Regions from separate parts of the Rhizobium sp. ZPR4 genome, predicted to be linked through region 2. Evidence: riboswitches for the same ligand, from Rfam matches in the RefSeq annotation. Region 2 holds a riboswitch; each other region holds the start of a gene.
The links. Region 2 has a riboswitch for thiamine pyrophosphate ahead of thiC (phosphomethylpyrimidine synthase ThiC). Riboswitches for the same ligand answer to the same signal wherever they lie in the genome.
Positions count from the first base shown of each region.

Region 1: it holds a riboswitch for thiamine pyrophosphate, as region 2 does, so the genes downstream of both, thiB (thiamine ABC transporter substrate binding subunit) here and thiC (phosphomethylpyrimidine synthase ThiC) in region 2, are expected to answer to the same signal.
Region 3: it holds a riboswitch for thiamine pyrophosphate, as region 2 does, so the genes downstream of both, thiM (hydroxyethylthiazole kinase) here and thiC (phosphomethylpyrimidine synthase ThiC) in region 2, are expected to answer to the same signal.

Region 1 is NZ_CP157967.1:3,304,223-3,314,375, reverse strand. It holds gene thiP (thiamine/thiamine pyrophosphate ABC transporter permease ThiP) at 1-1,342, opposite strand, end outside; gene thiB (thiamine ABC transporter substrate binding subunit) at 1,353-2,381, opposite strand; TPP riboswitch at 2,432-2,548, opposite strand; gene ABOK31_RS15970 (MDR family MFS transporter) at 2,620-4,158, opposite strand; gene ABOK31_RS15965 (MarR family winged helix-turn-helix transcriptional regulator) at 4,326-4,853, shown strand; gene ABOK31_RS15960 (thiamine diphosphokinase) at 4,926-5,579, shown strand; gene ABOK31_RS15955 (ABC-F family ATP-binding cassette domain-containing protein) at 5,582-7,411, shown strand; gene ABOK31_RS15950 (efflux RND transporter periplasmic adaptor subunit) at 7,733-8,908, shown strand; gene ABOK31_RS15945 (multidrug efflux RND transporter permease subunit) at 8,905-10,153, shown strand, end outside.
Region 2 is NZ_CP157968.1:1,323,781-1,333,933, forward strand. It holds gene ABOK31_RS25695 (thiazole synthase) at 1-476, opposite strand, end outside; gene thiS (sulfur carrier protein ThiS) at 480-677, opposite strand; gene thiO (glycine oxidase ThiO) at 668-1,645, opposite strand; gene thiC (phosphomethylpyrimidine synthase ThiC) at 1,647-3,473, opposite strand; TPP riboswitch at 3,566-3,698, opposite strand; gene ABOK31_RS25715 (hypothetical protein) at 3,832-4,575, opposite strand; gene ABOK31_RS25720 (hypothetical protein) at 4,675-4,824, opposite strand; gene ABOK31_RS25725 (porin) at 5,194-6,285, shown strand; gene ABOK31_RS25730 (TetR family transcriptional regulator) at 6,521-7,162, opposite strand; gene ABOK31_RS25735 (EF-hand domain-containing protein) at 7,661-8,494, shown strand; gene ABOK31_RS25740 (RNA polymerase sigma factor) at 8,863-9,435, shown strand; gene ABOK31_RS25745 (hypothetical protein) at 9,428-9,880, shown strand; gene ABOK31_RS25750 (periplasmic heavy metal sensor) at 9,877-10,153, shown strand, end outside.
Region 3 is NZ_CP157968.1:1,502,274-1,512,426, reverse strand. It holds gene ABOK31_RS26545 (hypothetical protein) at 1-645, opposite strand, end outside; gene yghU (glutathione-dependent disulfide-bond oxidoreductase) at 859-1,734, opposite strand; gene ABOK31_RS26535 (DUF1127 domain-containing protein) at 2,307-2,453, opposite strand; TPP riboswitch at 2,682-2,778, shown strand; gene thiM (hydroxyethylthiazole kinase) at 2,830-3,633, shown strand; gene thiE (thiamine phosphate synthase) at 3,630-4,265, shown strand; gene thiD (bifunctional hydroxymethylpyrimidine kinase/phosphomethylpyrimidine kinase) at 4,262-5,068, shown strand; gene ABOK31_RS26515 (3-oxoacyl-ACP reductase) at 5,080-5,844, shown strand; gene ABOK31_RS26510 (undecaprenyl-diphosphate phosphatase) at 5,922-6,794, opposite strand; gene ABOK31_RS26505 (hypothetical protein) at 6,855-7,325, shown strand; gene ABOK31_RS26500 (transcriptional regulator NanR) at 7,313-8,017, opposite strand; gene oiaX (3-oxo-isoapionate-4-phosphate decarboxylase OiaX) at 8,204-9,463, shown strand; gene ABOK31_RS26490 (four-carbon acid sugar kinase family protein) at 9,469-10,153, shown strand, end outside.

The sequences.
Region 1 (10,153 bases), on a different replicon from region 2:
CGAGGCTTGCCGCCAGCCGCTCGGTGCGAAGGCGATGCACCGTATGGGCTGGCTCGATGACACGGATGACGAAGGGCAGCGCCATCAGTGCATTGATGATCACGATCAGAAGAGCGGCGAAACGGCTGGGATCGCCCAATGGCCGCAGCGCCAGGAACCAGCCCGTCGCCAGCACGATCGGCGGCACCAGCAGGATGAGCGAAGAGCTTGCGCTTAACGCGATCGCCAGGCCACGCAGGCTGAAGGTTTTGCGGCGATCTGCCGATATCACCGAGCGGGCGCGAATGATCGCAAAGGATAGCAGAACGGCCAGAAGGCCGGCAGCGAGCGCGATCGCCAGGCTTGTAGCGACCGCCTGCAGGAAGATCGGCTGGCCGATGAGCTTCAAGAGATTTGCCTCGAGGCCGGTCACGACGACCGAAGCGAGCGGCAGGCCGAGAAAGAGTGTGGCCGCCGACAGCATGATGGCGTCGACCCATCGTGCAGCCGCTCTTTGCCCATCGATGCGTCGCAGGGCGCGGCCGCTGGTGAGCCCGTGATCGTCCGGTGCGCGAAACAGCGTCATGGCGCCAAGGATGACGAGAGTGACGGCGATTTGCAGCAGCGACAGCAACACGGCGCGGGCAGGATCGAAATCGAAACGGAGCGCCTGATAGATCGCCACCTCCAGCGTCGTTGCGGCCGGGCCGCCGCCGAGGATCAGGACCAGCGTGAAGCTGGTGGCGCAGAGCATGAAGATCAGGCCGGCAATGCCGGGAATGAGGCCGCGCAGGATAGGCCATTCGATGAAGCGAAAGACCGAGGCAGGCCGCATGCCGAGCCCGCCGGCCACGAGCCAATATTCCGCCGGCACGCGCTCCAGCCCGGCAAGCATCAGCCGGCAGGCGAGCGGCATGTTGAAGAAGACATGCGCAAGCAGGATGCCGGCAAGACCATAAATGCTGACGGGTTGCGACAGGCCGAGGGCGGCGAGCATCTGGTTGAGCAGCCCCTGCCGGCCCCATATGCCGAGCAGGCCAAGGGCGCCGATCAGGACAGGCAGGCCCATCGGCACGGCCATCAGCCGGATCAGCCACAGCCGGCCGGGAAAGCGCGGCTGGCGGGCCAATGCTCGGGCAACGGGTATGGCGAGGGCGACGGAGAGCAGCGTCGACAGCGCCGCCTGCAGCAGCGTGAACCGCAGGACGCGTAGCAGGTAAGGGTCGGTCAGCGAGGTATCACCGCCGGATTCGATGCCGGCGGTGAGCAGGGTGAGCACGGCGATCCCGACGAAGAGTGCGATGCCGGCGAAGCTGAATGCCCCGCCGGAAATGGCACGTCGTCGTTCGGGTGCCGTGAGCATGATCAGGACGTCAGTTGCCGCTGGTGGCGGTCAGCCATTCGTCGATCCAGGCCTTGCGGTTCTTGTCGACGTCGGCAGGGCTCATCAGGAAGGTCTTCGACGGCACCACGAGCTTGCTGAAGGCGTCCGGCAGCGGCGCGGAAGTGGCCGAGGCCGGCATCATCCAGTTGCTCGTGGGGATGATGTCCTGGAAGCCGGGGGAAACCATGAACTTCAGGAAGTCGCGGGCAAGCTCCTTGTTCGGCGAGGCCTTGATCAGGCCGGCGACCTCGATCTGGATATAGTGCCCTTCCGAGAAGGCAGCCGCCTGATAGCGGTCGGTCTTGTCCTCGATCATATGGTAGGCCGGCGAGGTCGTGTAGGAGAGCACCATCGGTGCCTCGCCCTTGGTGAAGAGATCATAGGCTTCCGACCAGCCAGGCGTCACCGTCAGGACGCGGCCCTTGAGCTTTGCCCAGGCATCGGCCGCCTTGTCGCCATAGATCGATTTGACCCAGAGCAGCAGGCCGAGGCCGGGCGTCGAGGTGCGTGGGTCTTCGATGACGATCTTCTGGGTGGGATCGCCCTCGACGAGATCCTTCATGCTCTTCGGCGGATTCTTGACGGTCTGGCTGTCGTAGATCACGGCGAAATGGCCGTAGTCGTAGGGTACGAAGACATCATCCTTGAAGCCACCGGGAACCTTGAGGGCCGAGGTGTCGACGCCGCTCACATCGAAGAGGCCGGTATCCTTCGCTTCATCGACGAGATTGGTGTCGAGGCCGAGAACGACATCGGCCTTGGTGCCTGCACCTTCCAGCTTCAGACGCGACAGAAGCGCGACGCCGTCGGTGACGGCGACGTAATTGACCGTGCAGCCGCAGGTCTTTTCGAAGGCAGCTTTGACCTTGGCGCCCGGACCCCAATCGGCGGTGAAGCTCTCATAGGTGTAGATGGTCAGGGTCTTGTCGGCTGCAGCGGCAGGCTGTGCGGCCAGAAAGGCCGTTCCGGCGGCAAGCGCCAGGCCGGCGAAAAATGACAATGGCGAACGGTTGTGCATGGTAGCGCCTCCTCTTTGGTTTCGTCTTGAAGGGGAAAAGGGCGCTATGATTTCGTCACGCGTCTAATCCCTCCGCCGGTGTTAGCCGGATCAGGTTCCGCGGGTTGGCCGGTCAAAGCCTCTCAGCCGGATGTCCGTAAGGACATAAGGCACCCCGTTAGAGCGTTGGCAGATTTAGCCTTGTGACGAAGGGATGACAAGGGAAATGATTCCCTTGCCGATTGCAGGCCGGAGGAGCTTACTCGGCGGCGTGCGCGGCGGCCGTCGGGCTGTCGAATTTCTTCGCCGCACCCGGGAGCTGGACGTTCTTCAGCGTCAGCGAGGTCAGGAGGCCGATGAGGCAGATGCCCGCGGCCGTCATGAACAGCGGGCTGAAGGCGCTCGCATAGGCGTTGGCGACGGCCTCGCGGGTTGCTTCCGGCAATGCGGCCATCATCTTCGGTGTCAGCTGTTCGATATCGGATACGCCGGCGATGGAGATTCCGACATTGCCGAGCTTGGCGGCGATGATGGCGCCGTAGATGGAGATGGCGATGGAGGCGCCGCCCATGCGCGAGAGCGTGACAGCGCCGGTTGCTGCACCGACGTCCCGGGCAGCGGCTGCATTCTGCACGCCGATGACGGGCACCTGCTGGGCAAGACCGATGCCGATGCCGTGCAGCAGCATCAGGCCGCCGATGAAGACGATGGGCGTGCCGGCAGGCATGAAGGCGAGCGAGCCGAATGCGATGGCACTGCAGGCAGCACTTGCGACGGCGAAGGGCTTGTAGCGGCCCCTCGCGGCGATCAGTCGTCCGGCCGAGAGCGAACCGCAGACGATGCCGCCGGTCAGGAGAATGAACAGCAGCCCGGCCATCGAGGGCGAAAGGCCCGTCGTCGTCTGCAGGAAGAGCGCGAAATAATTCACCATACCGATGGCGACGGCGCCGCTGGTGATAGAGATGATCAGCAGAAGGCCGAATGTCGGATTGCGAAACAGTGTCATCGGCACGATGGGCTCTGGTGCGCGGCGCTCGATGAAGACCCAGGCGACGGCGCAGATCACGCCGAAGGCGATGATGCCGAGACATTGCGGCGACAGCAACGATCCGAAGAGTTCGGTACCGTCGGCGGCAAGCACGATGCTCGTCGTCGTCAGCGCAAGGACGATCGCGCCAGCATAGTCGATCTTCGGTCGGCGGGCCGGCTTGCGATAGGGAAGCATGGTGGCAAGGCCGGCCAGCACGATAAAGCCGATCGGCACATTGACGAGGAAGATGGAGCGCCAGCCGAAGAGATCGCTCATCGTGCCGCCGAGAACGGGGCCGATGGCACCCGACGCCATGAGCACGAGGCTCGAATAGCTCTGGTAGCGGGCACGTTCCCGCGGCTCGAACAGATCGGCATTGACGGCGAAGATCGACACGAGGATGCCGCCGCCGCCGAGGCCCTGAAGGACGCGGGCGGCGATCAGCGTATCCATCGAAACGGCGAGGCCGCAGACGGCGGAGCCGACGGTGAAGATGGCGATCGCCGTCATCATCACATATTTGCGGCCGAAGAGATCGCCGAGCTTGCCGTAAACGGGCATGACGGCGGAGAGCGAGAGAAGATAGGCCGATCCGATCCAGCCGAAGCGCTCCAGATGGCCGAACTCACCGACGATCGTCGGCAGTGCCGTCGAGACGATCTGGTTATCGAGCGTTGCCATGAACATGGCAGTCATCAGAAACAGGAAAAGGATAAGCCGCCGCTTATGATCCGCCACGAGCGGCGCGAAGGTTGTCTGCATGTCCATGGGGCAGGAAATCCGAGCTTGGCCGAAACGCTGCGCGGTCGATCGAATGCGCGGGACGCCCCGGTTTTCATAGTTGAGATATATGTGCTAATGGCATATAATTGTCAATGACAGGTGAATGCTGTTTGCATGTTTTATTTGTTTTCTGCCTCTGATATGGTGGAAAGATGACATCTGCGACCAATACACGTGAAGTTGAAGCCCAGGCCCAGACCGATGATGAGAATCTGCTGCGCATCGGCCATGCCATGACGCGCATGCGTCTGCTGACGGGGCGCCGCATGATCGGCAGGCTTGCCATCCAGAGCGTGGCGCCAGGGCTTGAGCTTTCGCATCTCGATGTGCTCGATGTCGTCAGGCGGGCGGAGGCGACGGGTGAAGTCACCGTCGGTACCATCGCCGAGATGCTGCGCATCGATCCCTCGCGAGCAAGCCGTATCGTTGCCGACATGGTGACGCGCGGCGTGTTGCGGCGCAAGGCATCGCAGGCGGATGCGCGGCGCATCGTGGTGGTGCTCACCGCTCTCGGGCAAAGATTGCTGTCGGAAATCCAGGCACAGAAATATTCCGTCATCGGCAGCATCTTTGCCGACTGGACGCCGGAGGAGATCGAGAGCTTCTCGCTACTGTTCGACCGTTACGTCAGTGGCTACGAGCAGGTTTTCCAGGCGCGCATCAAGGAAACGGACGACTGAGCCGTCGTCGCGGCCGTTCTTGCCCATGGTGCTCTTCCCTAGGGATATGACTTTGCGCTATGGGCTTGCCTCATGAGCCAGTCCACCACCTTCACCATCCTGCTCGGCGGCGAGCTCCGTCTGACGGAGCGGTTGCGCGCTGCGGTTTCCGGCAGTCGTTTCATCGCGGCCGATGGCGGTATGCGCCATGCGCTCGCGCTCGGCGTGGAGCCTGAGGTGTGGGTCGGCGATTTCGATTCCACGCCTGCCGATTTGCAGGGCGCGTTTCCCAAGGTGCCCAAGCAGCCTTATCCAGCGGCGAAAGCGGCGACCGATGGTGAGATTGCCGTCTCGGAAGCGATCGATCGCGGTGCCACGAGACTGATCCTTGCAGGCGCCATGGGCGGCGAACGCTCCGATCACGCGATCCAGCATCTGCTCTATGGCGTGCATCTGGCCGAAAAGGGCCTCGATATCTTGCTGACCTCAGGTGACGAGGAGGCGGTGCCGCTTCCGCCCGGCAATCTCACGCTGGCGCTGCCGGCCGGCTCGCTGTTTTCCGTCCTCAGCTTCAGCGATCTGAAGGGCCTGTTCATTGAGAATGCCCGTTATCCCTTGCGCGATTTTCATTTGTCCTTTGGCGGATCGCGCACCATTTCCAACGTGGCGGAAGGCGACGTGCGCTTTTCGCTCGGCAGCGGCAGGGCGATTGTTCTTGCCCGCCCTTATGATCTTTCCGGAGTCTGATCTTGGCCCCTCCCATTCTGAAACTTGACGACATCTTTCTGAGCTTCGGCGGTGCGCCCTTGCTCGCCGGTGCCGGCCTGCAGGTGGAGCCCGGTGACAAGATCTGCCTTGTCGGCCGCAATGGTTCCGGCAAGTCGACGCTATTGAAGATCGCTGCCGGTCTCGTCGAAGCGCAATCCGGCGAGGTGTTCCGTCATCCGTCATCGACTGTGCGCTATCTTGAGCAGGCGCCGGATTTTGCCGGTTACAAGACGGTGGCGGCCTATGCCGAGGCTGGCCTCGGGCCGGGCGACGATCCCTATCGTGTCACCTATCTCCTTTCCCATCTCGGCCTGACCGGCGAGGAAGATCCGAAGAATCTCTCCGGCGGCGAAGCGCGTCGCGCGGCTCTCGCCCGCGTCATGGCGCCGGAGCCGGATATCCTGCTGCTCGACGAGCCGACGAACCATCTGGACCTGCCGACCATCGAATGGCTGGAAGGCGAGCTGCAGAAGAGCCGCAGCGCGCTGGTGCTGATCTCGCACGACCGTCGTTTCCTGGAGAAGGTCTCGACCGCGACCGTTTGGCTGGACCGCGGCACCTCGCGCCGGCTGGACAGGGGGTTTGCGCATTTCGAAGTCTGGCGCGATCAGGTGCTCGAGGCCGAAGAGCTGGAGCAGCACAAGCTCGGCAAGCAGATCGAGCGCGAAGAGCACTGGCTGCGCTATGGCGTGACGGCGCGGCGCAAGCGCAATATGCGCCGCCTCGGCGAGCTGCAGGACATGCGTTCCCGCTATCGCGGCCACAAGGGCGCTCTCGGCACCGTGCAGGCGGCTGCGTCCGACGCGCAGGAAAGCGGCAAGCTGGTGATCGAGGCGGAGAAGATCACCAAGACCTATGGCGATCGGTCGATCGTCGCGCCGTTCTCGATCCGCGTGCATCGCGGCGACTGCATCGGTCTCGTCGGCCCGAACGGTGCCGGCAAGACGACGCTTCTGAAGATGCTGACGGGTCAGCTGGAGCCGGATAGCGGCACGGTGAAGCTTGGCACCAATCTGGAAATCGCCACGCTCGACCAGAAGCGCGAGGAGCTGAACCCGGAAGATACGCTCGCCAACTACCTGACTGACGGACGCGGCGAGAACCTGCTCGTCAACGGCGAGCAGCGGCACGTGACCGGCTACATGAAGGAATTCCTGTTCCAGCCGGAGCAGGCGCGCACGCCGATCAAGAATCTTTCCGGCGGCGAGCGCGCCCGGCTGATGCTGGCGCGCATCCTGTCGCGGCCGACCAATCTGCTGATCCTCGACGAACCGACGAACGATCTCGATATCGAGACGCTCGACCTGCTGCAGGAAATCGTCTCCGGCTTTGCCGGCACCGTCATCCTCGTCAGTCACGATCGCGATTTCCTCGACCGTACCGTGACGTCGACGATCGCGCCGGCCGATCCGGAAGATCCCGACGGTCGCTGGATCGAATATGCCGGTGGCTATTCCGACATGCTCGCCCAGCGAAAGGGGGCCATCGAGGAGCGAAAGCGGGCGGAAAAGGCTGCCGAGAAGCCGAAATTGGCCGAAGCTTCGGCGCCGGCTTCCGACGCCTCGAAGAGCAAGGGGAAGCTTTCCTACAAGCAGAAATTCGCTTTGGAAAATCTGCCGAAGGAAATGGCCAAGGCGGAAGCCGAAATCGCTGCGCGCGAGCAGAAAATGGCCGATCCGAACCTCTTTTCCAAGGATGCCGCAACGTTCAACCGTCTTGCTGCGGAGATGGAAAAGCTGCGCGAAAGCCTGAGCAAGATGGAAGAGGAATGGCTGGAGCTCGAAATGCTGCGTGAGGAGCTGGAGGGCTAGGGCTCATATCCGCTCACCTTATGCGCGTCTTTACTATGTAGTAAAAACAATCGGTTGCGCTCGGCCGCAGCCGGTTCATTCCCTGTTGTCGAATCCGATAAACCGTTTATACATTAACGCATGCTGCCGGACGACGAGCCGGTTGATACCCCCGGGCCGACGTGGCCCGTGGCGCATGTTGGGGAAGTCCGAAGCGACCTGATTTCATTGCGCCTGATGGCGACAGGTTCTTCGCGGAAAGTTACAGGCAAATTTCGTGAGCGCTTACCGTGATGACGGCGCTTGATGCCGCATGCGGTTTTTCGAGGGGGGCTTCTGCCGATGCTGCCGCGTGCCGTTTTGTTTAGCTGTGTTTTTGCCGTTTTTTCCGGTGCCCAAGCACTGGCGCAGGGCGCCCCGACGGCTCCGCCCGTCACGGTCGCCAAACCCATCGTCCGCGATGTCGTTGACAGTGACGAGTTCATCGGGCGCTTCCAGGCAGTCGATGAGGTTTCTATCCGCTCGCGGGTAGGTGGCTACCTGCAGGAAGTACATTTCAAGGATGGCGCCATGGTCAAGCAGGGCGACCTGCTTTTCGTCATCGACCAGCGGCCTTTCGTGACCGCGCTGAACGAGTCGACGGCCTCGCTGGAAGTTGCGAAATCGTCGCTGACGCTTGCCGATGCGCAGTTCAAGCGCGCTCAGTCCCTGTCGACGACGGGCAGCCAGTCGGCATCGACCCTCGACGACCGCCGCCGAGATCTCGTTTCCGCCGAGGCGAATGTGCGCGGCGCGCAGGCGGCCGTCGACCGCGCCAATCTCGACATGGATTTCACCAAGATCACCGCACCGCTCAGCGGCCGTATCGACCGCCGGCTGATCTCGGTGGGCAATCTCGTGCAGGCGGATCAAACCGTGCTGACGACCATCGTGTCGCTCGACCCGATCGATTTCTATTTCGATGTCGACGAGCGTCGGTTGCTTTCCTATGCCGACGAAGCCCGCAAGAACGGCAGCGCCCTGCAGCAAGGCGGCGGCGGGCTCGATGTGACCGTGACCATCGCCGATTCCCGCCAGAAGCCGTTCAAGGGCAAGCTCGATTTCGCTGAGAACCGCGTCGATAACGAAACGGGCACGATCCGCGTCCGCGCCAGCTTCCCGAATCCCGATCTTATCCTCCAGCCCGGCCTCTTCGGGCGCGTCCAGGTACAGGGCTCCAACAGCTACAAGGCGATCCTCGTTCCGGACGAAGCCATCGGCTCGGATCAGAACCAGCGTGTCGTCTATACCGTCGATACTGCCGGCAACATCACGCCGAAGTCCGTCCGTCTCGGACCGAAACTCTATGGCTATCGCGTCATCCGCGACGGCATGACCGGCGACGAGACCATCGTCGTCAACGGGCTGATGCGCATCCGGCCCGGCGTCAAGGTGACGCCGCAGCTGATCGAGCTGCCGCAGCAGGCGACGAATGACGAGCCGCCGGCTCAGGCCGATGCACAGGGGACGAACCAATGAGGTTTTCCCACTTCTTCGTCGATCGACCGATCTTCGCATCGGTTCTATCCATCGTGCTGCTGATCGTCGGCGGCATTGCCTATTTCCAGCTGCCGGTGGCGCAATATCCTGAAGTCGCGCCGCCGACCATCGTCGTGCGCACGTCCTATCCGGGCGCCGATGCCCAGACCATCGCCGATACGGTGGCAACGCCGATCGAGCAGGAAGTGAACGGCGTCGAGGACATGCTCTATATGTCCTCCTATTCCAGCGCCGACGGCTCCATGGCGCTGACGATCACCTTCAAGCTCGGCACCGATCTCGACAAGGCGCAGGTGCTGGTGCAGAACCGTGTCGCCATTGCAGAACCGCGCCTGCCCGACGATGTCCGCCGCATCGGCATCACCACGGTCAAGAGTTCGCCCGATCTGATGATGGTCGTGCATCTCCTCTCGCCGAACAATCGCTACGACCAGCTTTATATTTCCAACTATGCCCGCACGCGCATCCGCGATGTTCTCGTGCGCCTGGATGGCGTTGGCGACGTGCAGCTCTTCGGCGAGCGGCAATATTCGCTGCGCATCTGGCTCGATCCGGAAAAGCTTGCCGCCTACGGCATGACCGCCGGCGATATCGTGCAGGCGCTGCGGGACCAGAACGTGCAGGTTTCCGGCGGCTCGATCGGCGGGCCGCCGGTTTCCGGCACTAATGCCTTCCAATATACCGTCACGACGCAGGGGCGTTTTTCCGACGCACGGCAATTCCGCTACGTCATCGTCAAAGCGACAGGCAACGGCCGTCTCGTGCAGCTGCAGGATGTCGCGCGCATCGAGCTCGGGGCGCAGGATTATGTGACCAACAGCTATCTGAACGGCAGTCCGGCGGTCGCGCTCGGCGTCTTTGCCCGGCCCGGCACCAATGCGCTCGCCGCTGCCGCCGATATAGAGAAGACGATGGAGGACCTGTCGCGGGATTTCCCGCAGGGGCTTGAGTACCGCATCATCTACAATCCGACCGAGTTCATCGCCGAGTCGATCAGCGAAGTCTACAAGACCATCTTCGAGGCGGCTGTCCTCGTCGCCATCGTCGTGCTGGTGTTCCTGCAATCCTGGCGGACGGCGATCATTCCGATCGTCGCCATTCCCGTGTCGCTGATCGGCACTTTCGCCTTCCTGCTCGCCTTCGGCTTCTCGCTGAACATGCTGACGCTGTTCGGCCTGGTGCTTGCGATCGGCATCGTCGTCGACGATGCGATCGTGGTGGTCG
Region 2 (10,153 bases):
GCCGTTCCGATCGGCGCGCACCAGGGCATCAGCACCTTGCATCCGGCTTCCAGCAGCCGCTCGGCGACGACGAGATCGTCCGTCGTGTAAGGAAAGACCTCGAATCCCTCGTCGGTGAGGATTTTTGCCGCTTCCACCAGCGCGAAGACATCGGGCTGCAATGTATCGTGGTTGCCGATCACCTCGAGCTTGATCCAGTTGGTCCGAAAGACTTCGCGCGCCATTTTCGCCGTCAGTACCGCCTCGGATACGCCGTGGCAGCCGGCGGTATTGGGAAGAACGCGAACGCCAAGCCCGCGAATCATCTCGAAGAATGCGCCGCCATTGCGTCCGCCCGCGGTTTCCCGGCGCAGCGATACGGTTACGATCCCGGTTTGCGAACGTTTGACTGCTTCCGCCAGCACCGCCGGGGAGGGATAGCGCGCCGTGCCGAGAAGGAGGTGCGATGCGATTTGGGTTCCGTAAAGTTCGAGCATGGGTCAGCCTCCCTGCATTGGCGTGAGGATTTCGATCCTGTCATTGTCGGCTAGGGTATGGTCGTTGCGCTCGTCGCTATGGACGAGCTCGCCGTTGACGGCGGTTGCCAGCCACTCACCCTCATATTCGAGTGCGGCGAGAAGCTGCGAAAGCGTGGTTGCTTCGACAATCTGTGCTTCGCCATTGATGATCAGGCGCATCGGCGGCTCCTGTTGTTGTGTCCGGAAAAGATGAGATCGGCGGCTTCTTCGGCCATCGCCGGCGCCAGCAGGAAGCCGTGGCGATAAAGGCCGTTGACGCAGACGGTTCTTCCCTCGCGTGTTACGCGGGGAAGGTTGTCAGGAAAGGCAGGGCGGATGCCGGCGTCTGTTTCGACCACGGCTGCTTCGGCAAAGGCCGGGTGCAACGCATAGGCTGCGTTCAAGAGCTCCATCAGCGAACGGGCGGTGATCGGTCCATTGAAGTCGGTCTCGATCATCGTCGCGCCGATCATGAACAGGCCTTTGCCGCGCGGCACGATATAGACGGGAAAGCGTGGATGCAGCAGGCGGACAGGCCGTGAAAGCGAGGTCTCCTCGCTTTGCAGATAGAGCATTTCGCCGCGAACCCCGCGCAAATCACGGATGCGACCGATGCGGGCAGCTCCCGTACAGTCGACGATTTCAGAAAAGCCATCGTCATCCATAAGTTCGTCGATGAAGGTGACACCTTTTGCAGACAGATCGTCCTTCAATGATTGCAGGACCTTGCGGGGATCGAGATGCGCTTCCTGTGGAAAGAAAAGGCCCTGGCGGAACCGGCCGGCAAGCGAAGGCTCGAGGGCGGCGATTTCGCCTTCGTCCACCCAGCGATAGTCCGCTGTGCGGCCGGCGAATCGCTTAAGCTCGTTTTGATCGCGGTTCGGCGCGACGACGAGCGTTCCGTTGCGGACGACCTTGCCGGGCAGAATCGCCTCCCACCGATCGGCCGAATCGCGGCCGTGTTCCAATACGGCCTCATCGGCGCTTTCGCGCTCGCACCACGGCGCCAGCATGCCGCCGGCGAGCCAGGAGGCGGCACGGTGGAAGTTTCGGCTTGGCTCAAAGATCGTGACCTCTGCTCCGCGCCGGATCAGCTCGTGGGCGACCGTGAGGCCGGCAATGCCGGCCCCTTTGACGAGGATACGCATCTTACTCGGCCGGGTGGGTGGCGGTGTCGACCGGCATATAAAGATCGCCACCCTCCCGGTACTTGGCCGCCATGGCTTCCAGCCCTTCCTTTTGCGCTTCGGCGCGAATGTCGTGCGAAATCCGCATCGAGCAGAATTTCGGACCGCACATCGAGCAGAAATGCGCCACCTTATGGGCTTCCTTCGGCAGGGTTTCGTCGTGGAAGCTGCGGGCGGTGTCCGGGTCGAGCGACAGGTTGAACTGATCTTCCCAGCGGAATTCGAACCGGGCGCGCGACAGAGCATCGTCACGCACCTGTGCGGCCGGGTGACCCTTGGCGAGATCGGCGGCATGGGCGGCGATCTTGTAGGTGATGACGCCGGTCTTGACGTCGTTGCGGTCGGGCAGGCCGAGATGCTCCTTCGGCGTGACGTAGCAGAGCATCGCCGTGCCGAACCAGCCGATCATGGCGGCGCCGATGCCCGAGGTGATGTGGTCGTAGCCAGGCGCGATATCCGTCGTCAGCGGCCCGAGCGTGTAGAAGGGCGCCTCGCCGCAGACGGCGAGCTGCTTGTCCATGTTTTCCTTGATCTTGTGCATCGGCACATGACCGGGGCCTTCGATCATCACCTGGCAATCCCTAGCCCAGGCGATCTTCGTCAGTTCGCCGAGCGTTTCGAGCTCGGCGAACTGCGCGGCGTCGTTGGCGTCGGCAATCGAGCCGGGACGCAGGCCGTCGCCAAGTGAGAAGGAGACGTCATAGGCGCGGCAGATATCGCAGATTTCCTCGAAATGCTCGTAAAGGAAGCTCTCGCGGTGATGATGGAGACACCACTTGGCCATGATCGAGCCGCCGCGCGAGACGATGCCGGTAACGCGATTGACGGTGAGGGGAATATAGTGCAGCCGCACGCCGGCATGGATGGTGAAATAGTCGACGCCCTGTTCGGCCTGCTCGATCAGCGTGTCACGATAGACCTCCCAGGTCAGCTCCTCGGCGATGCCGCCGACCTTTTCCAGCGCCTGATAGAGCGGCACGGTGCCGATCGGCAGCGGCGAGTTACGGATGATCCATTCGCGGATGTTGTGGATGTTGCGGCCGGTCGAGAGATCCATGACCGTATCGGCGCCCCAGCGCGCGGCCCAGACCATCTTTTCGACCTCTTCCGCCATCGAGGAGGTGACGGCGGAGTTGCCTATATTGGCGTTGATCTTCACGAGGAAATTCCGGCCGATGATCATCGGTTCGCTTTCCGGGTGATTGATGTTGGCCGGAATGATCGCACGGCCGGCCGCGACCTCCTGGCGAACGAATTCCGGCGTGACGTGATCGGGAATATGGGCGCCGAAGCTTTCGCCATCGCGGACGAGCGCTTCGGACTTTGCCTTGCGGCCGAGATTCTCACGGATGGCGATGAATTCCATCTCTGGCGTGATGATGCCGGCGCGCGCATAGGCAAGCTGGGTGACGGCCTTGCCGTCTTTTGCCCGCAGCGGCTGGCGTTTTGCCGGAAATTCCGGCGTCAGCCGTTCGCCAGTCACAAAACCATTGTCTTCGGGGCGCACATGCCGGCCTTCATAAGCTTCGACATCGCCGCGGGCGAGCACCCAGTCGCGGCGCAGCTGCGGCAGGCCCTGCTCGATGCTGATATCTGTGCCCTCGATCGTGTAAGGACCGGAGGAATCGTAGACGACAACCGGCGGCTCGCCCGATGTCGGATGGACGCTGATTTCGCGCATCGGCACGCGGATGTCTGCGTGAATGTCCCCAGGAACATAGATTTTCCTGGACGCCGGCAGCGGGCCTGTCGTGACGGTCGGGGTGAGGTTCTTTGCGGCAATATTCATGGTTTGAGGCTCCAAGTTGCAGTTGGAGACCCAGTCAATCAGCCGGAATGATGGAAAGACGCCGGCATGGAATCCACGCGGGAATCCGAAGCCTTTGAGCGCTTGCACCGTCCCTACGCCAGTATGAACTGGATCAGGTTCAACGGGTCACTGCGCCCACAATCGGCAAAGCCGTATTGTTCAGCAGTATCTCAGCCCCTTGCCGGGACCCCCCTGGTGAATGTCAAAAAGGCTATGCCTTACCCTTGTCCTCTGTCAACCCCGCAGCGATGGTCGCATTTTTCGCAAGATTGACCATTGCCGCGTTCGTCGAATTTACAACTTTATCGTGTGGATCGTTATGTCGACTTGCCGCGCCTCAATAACGTGGTGCGGTATTGCCGACGAAACGATGAGGGCCGGTATGGGAAAGCTTGCTGGCGGTATCGAGCCAGATCTTGCCGCCGAGGGCTCGCCAGCGATGACAGAAGGCGAAATCCTCGCTGAGATAGATTCCCGTGCCCTCCTCGACCATGCATTCGAACAGGGCGTATTGCGTGCCAGGCGAGCGTTTGGTGCTGGGATAGGCATGGATTGCGTTGTAGCGCAGCTCCGGATAGGCGGCGATCATTCTCTCTATGACGTTGCGCTTGATCAGAAGCATGCCCGTGCCGGCATAGACGGCGCTGACGAAATCGCCGTCTCGCTCCGCGACCTGGCCGACAAGCGGCGTGCCGACATAGTGAAGCGCGGCGGCGGCAAGTGCCTCGCCGTCGCGAGAATTGGTGCGGGCGGCCGTACCCCAATCATAGTCCTTGATCGGATACATGGCGGCGACCACATCCTTATCGGCGTCCAGCAGTCTCATGACCTGATCGGGCTCGAAGCTGATGTCGGCGTCGATGAAGAGCATATGCGTCGCCGTCGTATCGTTCAGGAAGGACGAAACAAGCGTGTTGCGGCTGCGGGTGATCAGGGCGTCATTGCCGAGCAGAGCAAGCGTCAGTTGTATGCCGGCCTGCGCGCCTGTCTGCATCAGTGAAAAAATGGACTGCATATAGTCCTTGGTGACGAGGCCGCCGAAGCAGGGGGTCGCTATGAAGATCAGCCGGTTCTCATTCATTCGCGATTTTCCCTCTCCGATGGCGCGACTCGGCGGAATCTAGAAAAATTCAATATTTCTGTGTGTAGCGAATTGTTGAATTTTATTGCTGAACTTTGCTCAAGCCGGCTGGCCAAGGCCTCCCCGCCATTTTGCCGCGGAATTCTCGATGGCCGGGCCACGATCGGATGGGGTTGCGATATCATTATCGATCGCCGACATCGCGCTGGCATCAGATATGGCGACACTCCTGGCTGGCAAGCGTTTCATGGACACGTACCTCTTTGCGATCCATGCCGGATGCCGCTGTGGCCTGCGGTCGCGAGTTGCATTTAAGCAACATCGGCCAAGACTAACGTCTCAGCGCTTTTCACATAATTGACAAACATACGGGCTGTTTGTAAATCCAATACAGGACATAAGTTGTCTTACGGTCGAGCAATCGGTCGGATCGGTAGAGGCATTTCAAAACCTTTTACCGCGGGGGTAATCATGAAGGTTCGAGGGGACTCAAGCCAACATCAGGTGCGTATTTGCCGGGCTGCCCGGTCGTGTTTAGACCAAACCGACCTTCAGGGTGTGCTCCAGTTCTGCGCTCGCGGTAAAATAGAAGTGCATATTACAACCAGGAGTTTAATTATGAACATCAAGAGCCTTCTTCTCGGCTCCGCTGCTGCGCTGGCAGCAGTTTCCGGTGCCCATGCGGCCGACGCCATCGTTGCCGCTGAGCCGGAGCCGCTGGAATACGTCCGTATCTGCGATGCATACGGCGCTGGCTACTTCTTCATCCCGGGCACCGAAACCTGCCTCAAGATCGGCGGCCGCGTCCGTACCGAAGGCGAGTGGTATGATGCCTACAACCCGAACAGCAAGAACGGCACGCTCTGGCATACCCGTGCAGAGCTGAGCGTCGACACCGCGACCGACACCGAATACGGCCCGCTGAAGACCAACACGGTCATCCGTTGGGACTGGAACGACGGCAACTCCACCTCCACGAAGCTGCTGTTCGCCAACATCAGCCTGGGTGGTTTCCTCGTCGGTAAGGCAGACTCGCAGTATAATTCCTATATCGGTTATGCCGGCGACGTCATCAACGACGACGTGATCTATGACGGTCCGTACGAACTCAACCAGTTGACCTACAACTACGATGCCGGCAACGGCTTCACGGCCATGGTCTCGGTTGAAGACTCGAACTCCAGCGGCTCGGACGCTTCTTACGGCGCAAGCTGGTGGTCTGACGACAAGGGCAACCACTACGCTCCTGACGTTGTTGCCGGTGCTGGCTTCAAGTCCGGCGCATGGGGCTTCAAGGTCGTCGGCGGTTACGACTCGATCGTCGAAGAAGGCGCTGTCAAGGCTCGCGTCGATGCTGACTTCGGTACGTTCTCGGCCTTCTTGATGGGCGGCTGGAACACCAACGGCGACAAGCTGAACAAGTATGCAGGCACCAACCTCGATCGTTCGGCTTGCCCTGTTAACGATCCGTCGAAGTGCGGCTGGGGTGACTGGGCAGTTTGGGGCGGCGTTGGCGTTCCGATCAACGAAAAGCTGAAGTGGAACCTCCAGCTCGCCTACACCGACTCGAAGATCTTCGCAGCGACCACGAACCTCAAGTTCAACCCGGTCAAGAACCTGCTCATCGAGCCGGAAGTCTCCTACACCAACTTCGATTCTGTGAACCAGGATCAGTGGGCTGGTATCCTGCGCTTCGAACGCGCCTTCTAATATTGAATTATCCGGCTCAATGCCGGGTAAGAGAAGCCTGACGTTCCAATCCGTCAGGCTTCTTTCATCGATCGGTTGACCTCCGATCAAAGCAAAGGATCTGGCTTTCCCTCCGGATCCTTTTTTATTTCCAGCTTTTGGGAATCGGTTCAGCTCTCGGCAGAAGCTTAAAGCCGCTCCCGTTGGTTTTCATAGATTCCGAAGGGAAAACCGCTATGCGCTTTTCCCGGAATCGTCAGATCGCGGTAATCGCCAGTTCCTGCGTCTGGGCCAGTGGGAACCAGGTCTTCAGCACCATCCTTATGAACATCTGTCCGCACGGGACTAGCTCGAAACTGCCCCGGTCGAGCGTCCATTCGGTGATCAGGCCGCCGATGACCGCCGTCAGCGCGGAAGCGGCCGTATCCGGCGTCCAGGGAGCCGGAAGTTTCGTCTTTTCATCCATCAGGGTGAAAATGCGTTCGAAATTTTCATGCATGTCATGCCGGAATGAGCTCGCCCGGCTTGTTGTCCCGTCGCAAAATGCCATGTCGAGATGCATCATCACCTTCAACATGCTGCGCTTGCGCGGATCGCCGTGAACGTCGTCGAATATCGCAGCTATGGTATCGGCGATCAGGTCGAGTGGATTGGGCGGCAGCTCCTTGGACATCCGCTCCGCCAATTCCTGAAACGGTTGCTGGGCCTCGTCGCGAATCGCAAACATCAGCCCCTGCTTGTTCTTGAAATGCCAGTGCACTGCCCCCCGCGTGACACCGGCGGCTACGGCTATCTCTTCCAGGCTGACATTCTCGTAGCCCTTGTCGAGAAACAGAGCTTTTGCAGATTGCAAAATGTCGTTCCTCGTTTCAGCCGCCTCCTCCTTAGTTCGCCTCATTCACCTCTCCACAGAAACCGATGTTCAAGCTGTGCCCCTCTTCTTCGTATTGTTTTCCATCAATGCCGCTCAAGTGCTGGAGCCCATATACCAGCAATGCTCAACAGAGTGGCGGAATTTATATATTCCCTAAAAATTGAGGAAGAAAATCGCAACAGGATGTGTTCGTCAAGCGTCTATAAGCCACGCGCAAGTTTCCTTGTGCAATTTCCCCACGTTGGGAAGTGAAAATCGAAAATGTGCAGATGCCAATATAGCCATGATGGCGACAGAGATATTGGTGGGGTGATCCCGGGTACGCTTGCTCTGGAAAAGATGCGTCGGTCAAGTTGGGGCGCAAGACGCGTTTGATCGGGGCATCCGCAAGTCCATCCGCTCATATCGATTATCGAAGCCATGCCTCCGCCTCAACGCGGCCGGGCCTGGCATCGATTGTGTTCAAGTCGCGTAAGCATAAGCCATCTGAGTTCCTCTCAACGCTCGTATCTGGAGGCCCCAATGACGAGCATCTACTCGATCTCATCGAGCAATTACTATCAATACCAGACCTCGCGCTCGACAGCGTCGACGGCTGATGATTCCATCGCATCCCTGCTGTCTGACAGCTCCTCCGGCAATTCGTCGGGCAGCTCTTCCGGCACGAGCTCCTCTTCGTCTTCGGACGATCAGTCTCAGATCGCTTCGGCAGAACAGCTCGTCGCGCAGCTGATGAACATGATTCTCAATATGCAGGCCGGCACCGGCAGCGATAGCTCGACATCGGATTCCGACAGCAACTCCACCAGTTCGACGTCAAGCACTCAGCAGGCTTCCGCAACCGGTACCCAGGATAGCAGCCAAAGCGATATGATCAGCGCCATGGACACCAATGGCGACGGCAATGTCAGCGAGGCGGAATTCGTGGCCGCGCGCCCGTCGGACGTCAGCGAAACTCAGGCGCAGCAATTGTTCCAGAGCTTCGACACCAGCAATACCGGCTCTCTCACCGAAGCGCAGCTTGCGAAAGCCATGCAGGCGGGCCAGCAGCAACCCCCACCACCGCCGGGTGGCCAGATGAGCGACGATGACCTCTCTGCCGCGTTTTCCTCCATGGATACGAACGGCGACGGCAGCGTCAGCGAATCCGAATTCGTGGCTGCCCGTCCTTCCGACGTAAGCGAAGATCAGGCAACGTCGCTGTTCAAGAGCCTCGACACGTCTGGTTCCGGGTCGTTGACGCAGACCCAGTTCGAACAGGCCATGAAGGCACAGCAATCGCAGATGCCGGATTTCGGAAGCTTCTACTCGAACAATGAACAGGATCAGACGACGAGCGATCTGCTGACGCTCTGATCGAGCTTGAGCTTTCGCATTTCACCATGCGAAGTGCCGGCAAGCCCGGGTAGGGGAGGTTCAAACTCCCGCCTCCGGGTGAGCCGGCTCTTCTGTTTTTGCCTGATATTTTTAGCTGATAGATGGCCTTTGGGCTCGAAAAGAAAATTCGAAAACCCTCGACATGAAAGCGACGGAATTCGGCAAGTGCAGCGTTCAATCCCTGTGAGCCTGTGTTTGATGTCGAAGGATGATACGCTGACCGAGATGCTGCGATCTGAATGGCGCCGCTTGCCGGAGTTGGCGGCGAGGCGGGATCTGCCGGCCAAAAGGTCAAGGCCCGCATGTCATGCCGGTATCGCAGGAAACTGGAGCGGTAGCGATTGTCGATGAAGTGGGATCGCGTGCCCAAGAGTGGCGACCCGGATGAGGACCTGCTCGGTCGTATCGCTGCGGGCGATGTTCCAGCGATGCGCATGATGATAACACGGCAGTTGCCGCGCATCGTTGCCGTGGCGACCCGCATGCTTGGCGATGCCGCCGAGGCCGAGGATGTGGCGCAGGAGACGTTCCTGCGCGTCTGGCGGAATGCCGGCGGCTGGCGCCAGGGCAATGCCCGCTTCAGTACCTGGGTGCATCGCGTGGCGACCAACCTTTGTTATGATCGCCTGCGGCGTCGCAAAGACGTTCTTGCCGAGCATCCACCCGATATCGAGTATGAAGGGCCGGCGCCGGATGCGGGTTTGATGAGCGAGGACGATCCGTCCAAGCGCGTGGAGCGGGCCATGCAGATGATCGCGCCCAGGCAGCGTGAGGCGATCATTCTGGTTTACTATCAGGCGCTGTCGAATGCCGAGGCAGCTGAGGTCATGGATGTCAGCGTCGACGCACTGGAAAGCCTGCTTGCGCGTGGAAGGCGCTCCTTGCAGGTGCTTTTGTTGAAGGAACAGGGCGATGGTTGAGAATATCGCGGGTCCGATGAATGCCGAACGGTTTGAGGCGCTGACCGCGGCCTATGGCGGCGATATCGGCCGATGGCCGCAGGCGGAGCGCGCGGCCGCACGGGATTTTGCCAGGAGCCACGCCGCCACCGAAATGCTGGTACGCGCGGCCGATCTCGACGCATTGCTCGACACCTACGTCGTGAAGCCTCGCCACGCTGGCCTGGAAGAGCGAATCCTCGCAAAGCTCGTTCGCCGCCTGACGATACGAAACTGGTTCCGCTTCGGCTCTGCCGGCATCGGCCTCGTGGGGGTCGGCATAGCCGGCGCGCTTGCCGGCAGCATTGCCATCGCCATCTTGGCCCCGAGCTTGACGTCCGATACCTCAGTCGTCTCCGACGGAACCACGACCATGTTCGGCGATATCGGGCCGGACGCGGGTATAGCGCAGCAGGACAGCCAATGACGGATCGCAGCTTTCGAATAGTGGTCATTTCTCTTTTGGTGCTGAACACCTTCCTGATCGGGGCATTGGCCGGCGGCGGGCTGACCTGGATACGCAAGACGCAGGCGCGGGCCGGAATGATGCCGCTAGCCGGCGAGCAATTGCCTTCGGCGCAGAAGAAGGCTTTGCGCGCGGCGCTCAATGAGGCACGCAAGGACGAACGTCAGATCATTCTCGAGGCACAGCAGGCCAAGGTCGACGCCGCCTCCATTCTTGGGCAGCCGACGCTGGACA
Region 3 (10,153 bases), 180 kb from region 2:
GGCGCGAAGAGAGCCATCCTTGTTGCGCACGGCAACGGTGGCGTTACGCGTGGCATCTCCTGGCCGCAATTCCTCGCCCTTGGCGACGGTCTGTGCGCTGCTAACACGGCTCATGAAATGCCGCCCGGCCGACGCAGTCATCACGCCGCTGCCCGTCTCGTTCCCCATCAGCGTGATGGTCATCAGGGCACGCTCGTCCTCGCCCGCCAGCAGCGCGGCCGAAAAAAGATGGATGTCCGTGCCTGATGTGGCCAGGATCGCGTCGATCCGGGGCTCTGACGTCCGGCTCAGGCCAAGCAGACGCAACAGATCCTCGCGCACGCGCCCGATTTCGCGATTGTAGATAGCAGCCGGCGAGCCTGCTTCCATCTCTGGCGCCAGATCCACGTAATAGGATTCGACGGCGGCGAAAGCGGCGGCGGAGATGGTGGATGCCGTCGACGAGCCAAAAGCGAGATCTTCGGGCCGCGGCGCAGGGCCATAGCCATACATGTTGAGCCCGCTGACCGGATCGCAATCCAGCCGTTCATCGCCGCCCGATACCAGATGTTTCAGGAGCGCTTCCCTGACCTCGCCTCGTTGCTGCGACAACGCACCCGCGGTCACATTCTCATCCAGAGTACGGTCGTCAGCAATTTGCTGCATGGAGAAGCATTCCTCTTTCGCCAAAATCGAAACGCTTCGCAGGATCGCGCCGCGTTCTATGCCGAGCGGGGGACCCTCGGCAGTCGAACATTACGCTTCGCAAGGTGGAGCGAAGCTGACTTGCCAAGACCAGCAATGCCCGGTGGCAGGCACAATAAAAAACTCGCGGTCCTGAGGGCCGCGAGCTCATCACTGCAAAAGGGAATTGTTGGATTAGCCGGCAGCTTCCAGTTTATCCTGTGTCTTCGTATCGAAATCGCTCGCGTCATGGCGCTCACGCAGTTGCTCGGACGGATTGCCCGACATGCGGTTGACCATACGACCGCGCTTAACTGCTGGACGTGCGTAAACCTGCTCGGCCCAGCGCTGCACATTCTTGTAATCCTGCACCTGCAGGAATTCAGCCGCGCCGTACTGCCAGCCCTTGGCCAAACCGCCGTACCACGGCCAGATGGCGATATCGGCGATCGTGTAGTCGCTACCGGCGATATATTCGCTTTCAGCCAGACGGCGGTCGAGCACGTCGAGTTGGCGCTTCACCTCCATGGCGAAACGGTCGATCGCATATTCGATCTTCGTCGGCGCATAGGCGTAGAAATGACCGAAACCGCCGCCGAGATAGGGTGCGCTGCCCATCTGCCAGAACAGCCAGGAGATGCATTCGGCACGAGCCGGCTGCTCGGTCGGCAGAAAGGCGCCGAACTTTTCGGCGAGATACATCAAAATTGAGGCCGATTCGAAGACGCGGACCGGCTTCGGGCCGCTGCGATCGAGCAAGGCCGGGATCTTCGAATTCGGGTTGACGTCAACGAAACCACTGCCGAACTGATCGCCTTCGCCGATCTTGATCAGCCAGGCATCATATTCAGCGCCGCTATGGCCGAGCGCCAGCAGCTCTTCGAGCATGATGGTCACTTTCACGCCATTCGGCGTTCCCAGCGAATAAAGCTGGAGGGGATGACGACCGACGGGCAACTCCTTGTCGTGGGTCGGCCCGGCAATCGGACGGTTGATATTGGCGAACTGGCCGCCATTGGCCTTGTTCCAGGTCCAGATTTTCGGCGGCGTGTATTCGGCAGAACCGGTCATGGGCATCCTCCTTTTTCGGGAATCAAATTGGGGGCGATCTTCGATGTAGCGCGCTACATAGGTCGCACATAGTGGCGAGCATTCATTTTTGCGAGAGGAGATTGCGCACTCTTTAATGTGCCGGCGCCCGTTTTGTGCCCATGCAGTTTGCCCCGGGCTGCCGTCACTACGCCAAATTAGGCATCCGGAATCGCGTGAAGGTTCGATGAAACGAAAAAGCCTGCCGCGGGAGGAGGTGCGGCAGGCTTTCTACAAGAACCGAACAGCGGATGGGAGGAGGAGTTCCGCTGTTCCTGCAGCCGTCCCTGGGAGGAGGATAAGGACGTCTGCCAAGCGAAGGGATGCGGGAGGAGATGCATCGCTTCGGTGAGTGGGAAGATACCAGTCTTTTGCTCAGTTCATAGGCATTTCTTTGCAAGGCAGTTATGCGCCATGCGAAAAGCAGAGAGCTGAACTGATGCAATCTTCAGCGAGCGCGGCAAAAATGAACGGCAATATCCACAAAGCAAAAGCGCCTGCTCGGAGGAACAGGCGCTGGCATAATGCAGCTTTATAAGGAGCCGTTGCGGCCGTTAGCGAGCGATCGCTGCGCGGGCAACGTTGCGGATTTCGCCGCGATCGATACCCAGGTCGTGCAGTTCGCGCGTGGACATACGGCCCAGTTCGGCGACCGTCTGACGATACTTGCGCCAGTTGTTGAAAGAGCGTGCTACGTTCATGATGATCCCCTTTCCTTGGGCTTTCGAAGCTGAGCGGCCGTGCTTGGCGCTCCCGTCGCTTCGATGAGAGACATATAGTCGAAGCCCGCAGCTTTTTGCAGAGCTAAGGGATCACTCCACCCATGCACTCATTGCATAGGTCGCCGAAAGAGCGGGCGATCTCCGGTGTCAGAATGGCTTTTATGATTTGATGATGACAGCGCCGCCTTTGTCTGCGAAAAGAAGAGAGATGAGAGACAGGGGCGTCCGCCATCCGGCGGGCTGAGAAGCACCCTTCGAACCTGAACCAGATCATGCTGGCGGAGGGAGTCGCTCGGGACCTCGTAAAGCGCCAGCACGTCGTCCCTACGCGTCTCGCCCGCCCGAAAGGGGCGATATGCAAGACCAAACAACTGCAGGCAATCTGCTTTACACCATGCGGGCCAAACCTCCGCTGGTACAATGCATCACCAATTTCGTCGCCATGAATATCGCGGCCAATGTGATGCTTGCCGCCGGGGCATCGCCGGCAATGGTGCATGCCGAAGAGGAAGCCGGCGAGTTTGCCGCTATCTCCGGCGCGCTGACAATCAATATCGGCACGCTCTCGTCCGGCTGGCTTGCGGGCATGCTGGCGGCTGCGAGGTCGGCAAACAATGCCGGCAAGCCCTGGGTCCTCGATCCCGTCGCCCATTATGCGACTGCGTTTCGTCGCGATGCCATCGCGCGCTTGCTGGAGCTAAAGCCGACTATCATTCGCGGCAACGCATCCGAGATCATCGCGCTCGCCGGCGGCACGAGCCGCGGCCAGGGCGTCGATAGCAGGGATACCGTCGAGCAAGCCGAAGATTCCGCCCGACAGCTTGCTGAAAGGCACGGCTGCATAGTCGCGGTCACCGGCGTTACGGATTTTGTGACGGATGGGCAGAAGGCGAAGCGCATCGCCGGCGGCTCGCCATTGATGCCGCAAGTGACCGCACTCGGATGCTCGCTGACCTGCCTCGTCGGTGCGTTTGCGGCAGCAACTCCAGATGATCCGCTCGATGCGACCATAGCGGCGCTTACCGTCTTTGCCGTCGCTGGCACACAGGCGGGAGCGACGGCGAATGGCCCCGGCTCCTTCTCCTGGCACTTCCTCGATGCCCTCGCCGGCCTTACCCCGGAAGTGCTGGATCGCGACGCAAGGATATCGGCAGCATGAAAGACGTCGATCTCTCGCTCTATCTCGTCCTCGATCCCGTGCTGTGCCGCGACCTCGGCATGGTGGAGACGACGCGGGCGGCGGTGGCCGGTGGCGCCACCATCATCCAGCTTCGCGACAAGGAGGCTTCGACCGCAGCCATGATCGAGACGGGCCGCGCCCTCAAGCAAATCCTGCACGGAACGAATGTCCGGCTGATCGTCAACGACAATGTCGAGGCCGCTATCGCCATCAACGCCGATGGCCTCCATATCGGTCAGGAGGATATGAATGCTGCCAATGCGCGCCGAATGATCGGGCCGGACATGATCCTCGGCCTCTCGGTGGAAACGGAAGCCCTCGCCTCCTCCATAGATGCCGGTATCGTCGATTACGCCGGCATCGGTCCGGTCTTTGCTACGCCCACCAAGCCCGACCACAAGCAGCCGATCGGCTTCGACGGGCTTGCCCGCATCGTCAGGCTTTGCCCGATTCCATCAGTCGCGATCGGCGGCCTCAAGGCAGAACATGCCGCGAGCGTTTACTCGGCCGGCGCCGATGGTCTCGCGGTCGTCTCGGCCATTTGCGGCCAACCGGACCCGCAAGCCGCGACAGCCCTCATCGCGAAAGCCATCAAGGAGGCTCGCCTATGATCCGTAATGTCTTATCCATCGCTGGCTCAGATCCCTCCGGCGGTGCTGGCATCCAGGCCGACCTGAAGGCTTTCTCCGCCCGCGGCGTCTATGGAATGGCAGCTCTGACCGCATTGACCGCGCAAAACACGCAGGGCGTCTCCGGCGTCCATCCCGTGCCTACACATTTCGTGGCGGACCAGATCAATGCGATCTTTGCCGACGTCCGGGTGGATGCCGTCAAGATCGGCATGATCGCCAATGCCGCCATCGCCAATGCCGTCGCAGACATTCTGGTGCGACATCGTGATGTGCCCATCATCCTCGACCCGGTGATGATCGCCAAGGGTGGCGCCGCCCTGCTGGCTGCCGATGCCGTTGACGTGCTGACCACGCGGCTGCTGCCGCTGGCGACGGTCATTACACCGAACCTGCCCGAAGCGGCTGCGCTGTTGCATGACGTGGAGGCGAAAAGCCGCGGAGACATGGCACGTCAAGCACTTGCGCTGGCTGCGCTCGGGCCTTCGGCTGTCCTCGTCAAGGGCGGCCATCTCGATGGTGACGAAAGCCCGGATGTGCTGGCAGGCGCCGGCCGCGTGACCTGGTTCGAAGCCGAGCGGCTGCCGACCAAGAATACGCATGGGACAGGTTGCACGCTCTCCAGCGCCATCGCTGCGGAGATCGCCAAGGGCCTGCCGCTTCCCGAAGCTATCGCGGTCGGCAAAAACTATCTTGCTGCCGCGGTTGCTGCCGCAGGCCAGCTTTCCGTTGGGAGCGGCCACGGACCAGTGCAGCATTTCCATGCACTCTGGCCAAACAAATAAGGAGTAGAGAAATGAGTCTTTCACTCAAGGACCAAGTCGTCATCGTTTCCGGCGCCGGGCGTGGTCTCGGCGCCGCCATAGCGAAGGCCTTTGCCCGGGAAGGCGCGAGAGTGGCGATCAATTATCGCGCAAGCCGCGAGAGCGCAGAAGCGCTTGCAGCGGAGCTCGGCGATCATGCAAAAGCTTTTCAAGCCGATATTCGCGACGTGGAAGCCACCAAGCGGCTTGTTTCCGACGTTGCCAAGCATTTCGGAACGCCGACGACCATCGTGCACAATGCGCTGGCCGATTTCAGCTTCAACGGTGATGCGCGCTCGAAACTGGATGCCTTGGGCTGGGCAGAGATGGCTAAGCAGCTGGAAACCGCCCTGCAGGGCGGCTTGAACCTGATACAGGCGGCGCGACCGGCAATGGCTGAGGCAGGCTTCGGCCGGATCGTCACCATCGGCACCAACCTCTTCCAGAATCCGGTGGTGCCCTATCATGATTATACCGCGGCCAAGGCGGCATTGCTGTCGCTGACCCGCACGGCTGCCGCGGAACTCGGCCCGCTAGGAATCACCGTCAACATGGTCTCTGGCGGCCTCTTGCGTACGACGGATGCGAGCAGCGCCACGCCGGAAGCCGTCTTCGATATCATCGCCGCGAATACACCACTGCGCCGTGTCACGTCGCCGGAAGAGGCGGCCGACGCAGTGCTCTTCTTCGCAAGCCCCTGGGCACGCGCCGTGACCGGGCAAAATCTGATCGTCGACGGCGGTCTCGTCTTCGGATAACGGCTCGAGAACGAAAAAAGGCGCTGCCTTGAAAGGCAGCGCCAATTAAGCCTTTGCAGCCGGTTAGAACCGTCCGCTCACGCCCATCCCATGGTCAGCACGCCGAATATGATGACCGCGCCGAGCACGATGCGGTAGATGACGAAAGGCCAGGTCGAAAAGCGCTCCAGGAAGCGCATCAGTCCCCAGATGGTGATGAAGGACGATATGCTGCCAACAATCAGGCCGATGAGCAGGACCGACCAGGCCTCCATCGGGATGTGAGCTTTGTAGAGTGTGAACAGCTCCTTCAAGCCGGCAAGCGCAATGGCCGGCAAGCCCAACAGGAACGAGAACCGTGCCGCCTCCTCGCGCTTCAGGCCAAGGAACAGCGCACCAGTCAGTGTCGAACCGGAACGCGAGACACCGGGAACAAGCGCACCGACTTGTGTGATGCCGACGAAAAGAGCATCGATCAGCGTCATCTGCTCGATATCTTTCCGATGGCGGCTGTAGAGTTCCGCGATCGCCAGCAACAAGCCCATGACCAGGCAGGCGATACCGATCACCCAGAGGCTGCGGAACGACGTGCCGCAGGCATTCAAGGAGGATGACAGGAGCAGGCCGGCGATCACGATCGGTACCGTCGCAATCACGATGGCGATCGCAAGGCGGACGGCGGGCGAACGCCAATCCCTTTGCCTGATCGCATCAAGAGATCCAAAGGTAACATAGCGAACGTCGCTCCAGAAATAGGAGACAATCGCGGCTAGGGCGGCAAGCTGCATCGTAGCCGAGAAGGCAGAACCGGGGTCCTGCCAGCCGAGCAAGGCCGGCACCAGGCGCATATGGGCGGTGGACGAAACCGGCAGCAGCTCGGTCAATCCCTGCACGACGCCTAGAATTGCGATCTTGGCATAGCCCAGGGCGACAAAGCCCGTGTCCACGCCTTGCGTACAAACATCAGCCACGTTTTGATATCCTCAGTTGTTCATGGGGGCTTTGCACCGGAGTGGTGCGACGAACTAGCTGTGAAACTGGTTCCCAATTTGAAATTGGCAACACCTGGCGAAGGCGTCACCGATTTCGCGTCTGGACAAGGCGAGGATATAGCCGCGGAGCCTGAACTCTATCTGAAATTGCCGGCGCGAATTTCGCAGTTTGGCGTATTTCTAGCCTTCATCATCCGGCAGCGCCTGCATGTAGCGGATCATGGTGTAGAAGCCGGCCAGGAGGACCAGGGCGCCTGCCGCATGATGCAGATTGTGCAGCATCGTGTGATGATGCCTGAGCAGAAGGCAGCTCAGATTGTAAACGGTTATGGCGACGGCTGTCATGATGGCGGCCAGGAAAAACGCCGTGTTTCGCTGAAAGAAATGGATCATCACGCACACCTCATTTGTGTGCCAATAGATTCCATAAGGATTGGGGAGGAATTACGACAAAGGCACTGCGCCGCGGCGCCATCTCAGGGCGAGCCCCGACAGGTTCATTTCGTATAGAGCGCACGCGATCTTTCCAGATGCTTGAGCATCGCCTGCTCGGCGCCATCGGCATCGTTTTCAGCCAGGCGCGCAAGAATTTCCTCATGTTCGACCAGCGTGAATTTTTCCTTGCCGGTCCAGATCAGCATATCGGTGTGATAGGCTTTCAGCCATGCGAGCATCGCTTCGCTGACGGCGCCGAAGATCGGATTGCCGGAAATCTGAGCAATGCGCGTGTGGAACTGCATATCGGCAGAAATGAAATCCTCCGCATGGCCAAGGGATGCGCGCTGCCGCTCGATGATCTCGTGAAGATCGGCAACATCCTTCTTGCTCGCGCGCTGAGCCGCCTCTCGCGCCATGCCGCGCTCGAAGAAGATGCGCGCGCTCTTCAGCTGCTCAAGCGAGTCGGAGGATTGCGACAACATGATCTTCGCAGTCAGGTCGACCTGCCGGAAGATCGACTTTGCCGTCAACTGAAGCACCTTGGCACGTTCACCGTGGGAAATGTTGACCAGCCCCATATTGGCAAGCGCCTGCATGGCTTCGCGGATCGCCGGACGCCCGACACCGAAACGCTCCATAAGAACGCGCTCGGACGGCATCTCATCCCCGGGCTTGAGCTCTCCCGACGTAATCAACCGTTCCAGTCGGTCGAATACTTCATCGGATAGCTTTCGACGTACAATTTGTTCGACTGGCTGGCTCATGGAATCCCGCTTTCCCAAAGCTTTTCCTCCCTTATGCATTTTTGACCGCGATGGCGGAAGCCCATACGAAACGCCTTATCGGCAACCGGGCAAAAAAATCGTTGCAGAAGTTGGAATACTCATTATACCAGATCACCAGTTTGCGCCACGCGAAAAATCGTCGGCGAGAGGAGCATTCATCCACTCATGACCATCACCATCACCTACCGTATCGAAACGCCCGGCAGCATCGAGGCGATGGCTCGCAAGATCGCCAGCGATCAGTCGACCGGCACCTTCGTCGCCGTGCCGGGCGAGACGGAAGAGCTCAAGGCGCGTGTGGCGGCGCGGGTCACCGCGATCCGCCCCCTTGCCGACACCGAACGCCCGACCTGGCCGGAAGCGGCGGAGGGCCATGGTCCGATCTATCGCGCCGATGTCGACATTGCCTTTCCACTGGATGCGATCGGTACCGATCTTGCGGCGCTGATGACGATCGCGATCGGCGGCGTCTTCTCGATCAAGGGCATGACCGGCATTCGCATCGTCGACATGAAGCTGCCAACCGCCTTTCGCGACGCGCATCCCGGCCCACAATTCGGCGTTTCCGGCAGCATGCGCCTGACCGGCGTCAGCGGCCGTCCGATCATCGGCACCATCGTCAAGCCCGCGCTCGGCCTTCGACCGAAGGAAACGGCGGCACTCGTCGGTGAATTGATCAGCTCTGGCGTCGATTTCATCAAGGATGACGAGAAGCTGATGAGCCCCGCCTATTCGCCGCTCAAAGAGCGCGTCGAAGCCATCATGCCGCTGATCCTCGATCACGAGCAGAAGACCGGCAAGAAGGTGATGTACGCCTTCGGCATTTCGCATGCCGATCCCGACGAGATGATGCGCAACCACGATCTGGTGCTGAAGGCCGGCGGCAATTGCGCCGTCGTCAACATCAATTCCATCGGCTTCGGCGGCATGAGCTTCCTGCGCAAGCGTTCAGGACTCGTCCTGCATGCGCATCGCAATGGCTGGGATATCCTGACCCGTCATCCCGGCGCCGGCATGGATTTCAAAGTCTACCAACAGTTCTGGCGCCTGCTAGGGGTTGACCAGTTCCAGATCAACGGCATCAGGGTCAAATATTGGGAGCCTGACGACAGCTTCGTCGAATCCTTCAAGGCTATCAGCACGCCGCTCTTCGACCCATCCGACTGTCCGCTTCCCGTTGCCGGTTCCGGCCAATGGGGCGGCCAGGCGCCGGAAACCTATCAGCGCACCGGCCGGACGACGGACCTCCTCTATCTCTGCGGCGGCGGCATCGTCAGCCATCCCTTCGGACCGGCGGCGGGCGTTCGCGCCATCCAGCAGGCCTGGCAGGCGGCGGTTTCGGACATTCCGCTTGAACAATATGCCAAGGACCATCCCGAGCTTGCTGCCTCGATCGCAAAATTCAGTGACGGCAAGGACGCCTGACAGCGATGTCCAATCTTCTTCTCAGCTATTACGGCGATGATTTTACCGGCTCCACCGATGTCATGGAGGCGCTTGCCTCGAACGGCGTGCCGACGGCTCTCTTCCTCGGCATTCCGAGCGAGGTCATGCTCGAACGGTTCAAGCATTGCCGCGCCATCGGCATTGCCGGCACCAGCCGCAGCGAAACGCCGCAATGGATGGACGAGCATCTGACGCCCGTCTTCGAATGGCTGAAGAGCCTCGACGCCACGATGTGCCATTACAAGGTCTGCTCGACCTTCGATTCCAGCGCCAAGATCGGCAACATCGGCAAGGCGATCGAGATCGGCAAGGCTCTCTTTGAGCAATCCGTCGTGCCGGTCGTGGTCGGGGCGCCGCAGCTCAAGCGTTACACTGCCTTTGGCCATCTCTTCGCCGCGTATCAAGGCGAAGTCTTTCGCATCGACAGACACCCAGTCATGAGCCGCCACCCCGTCACACCAATGGATGAGGCCGATCTGGCCGCGCATCTGAGCAGGCAGACGTCCCTCCCCGTCCGCCTCGCCGACCTCGTCATCGTCCGGGCAGCCGATGCCGACGCTCGGATCGATGCGCTGACGGGGGGCAAGGACGGTATCCTGCTGCTTGACGTCGACAGCCCGGAAACTCAGACCGCCGCCGGCCACCAGCTATGGCGTCTTGCAAGCAAGG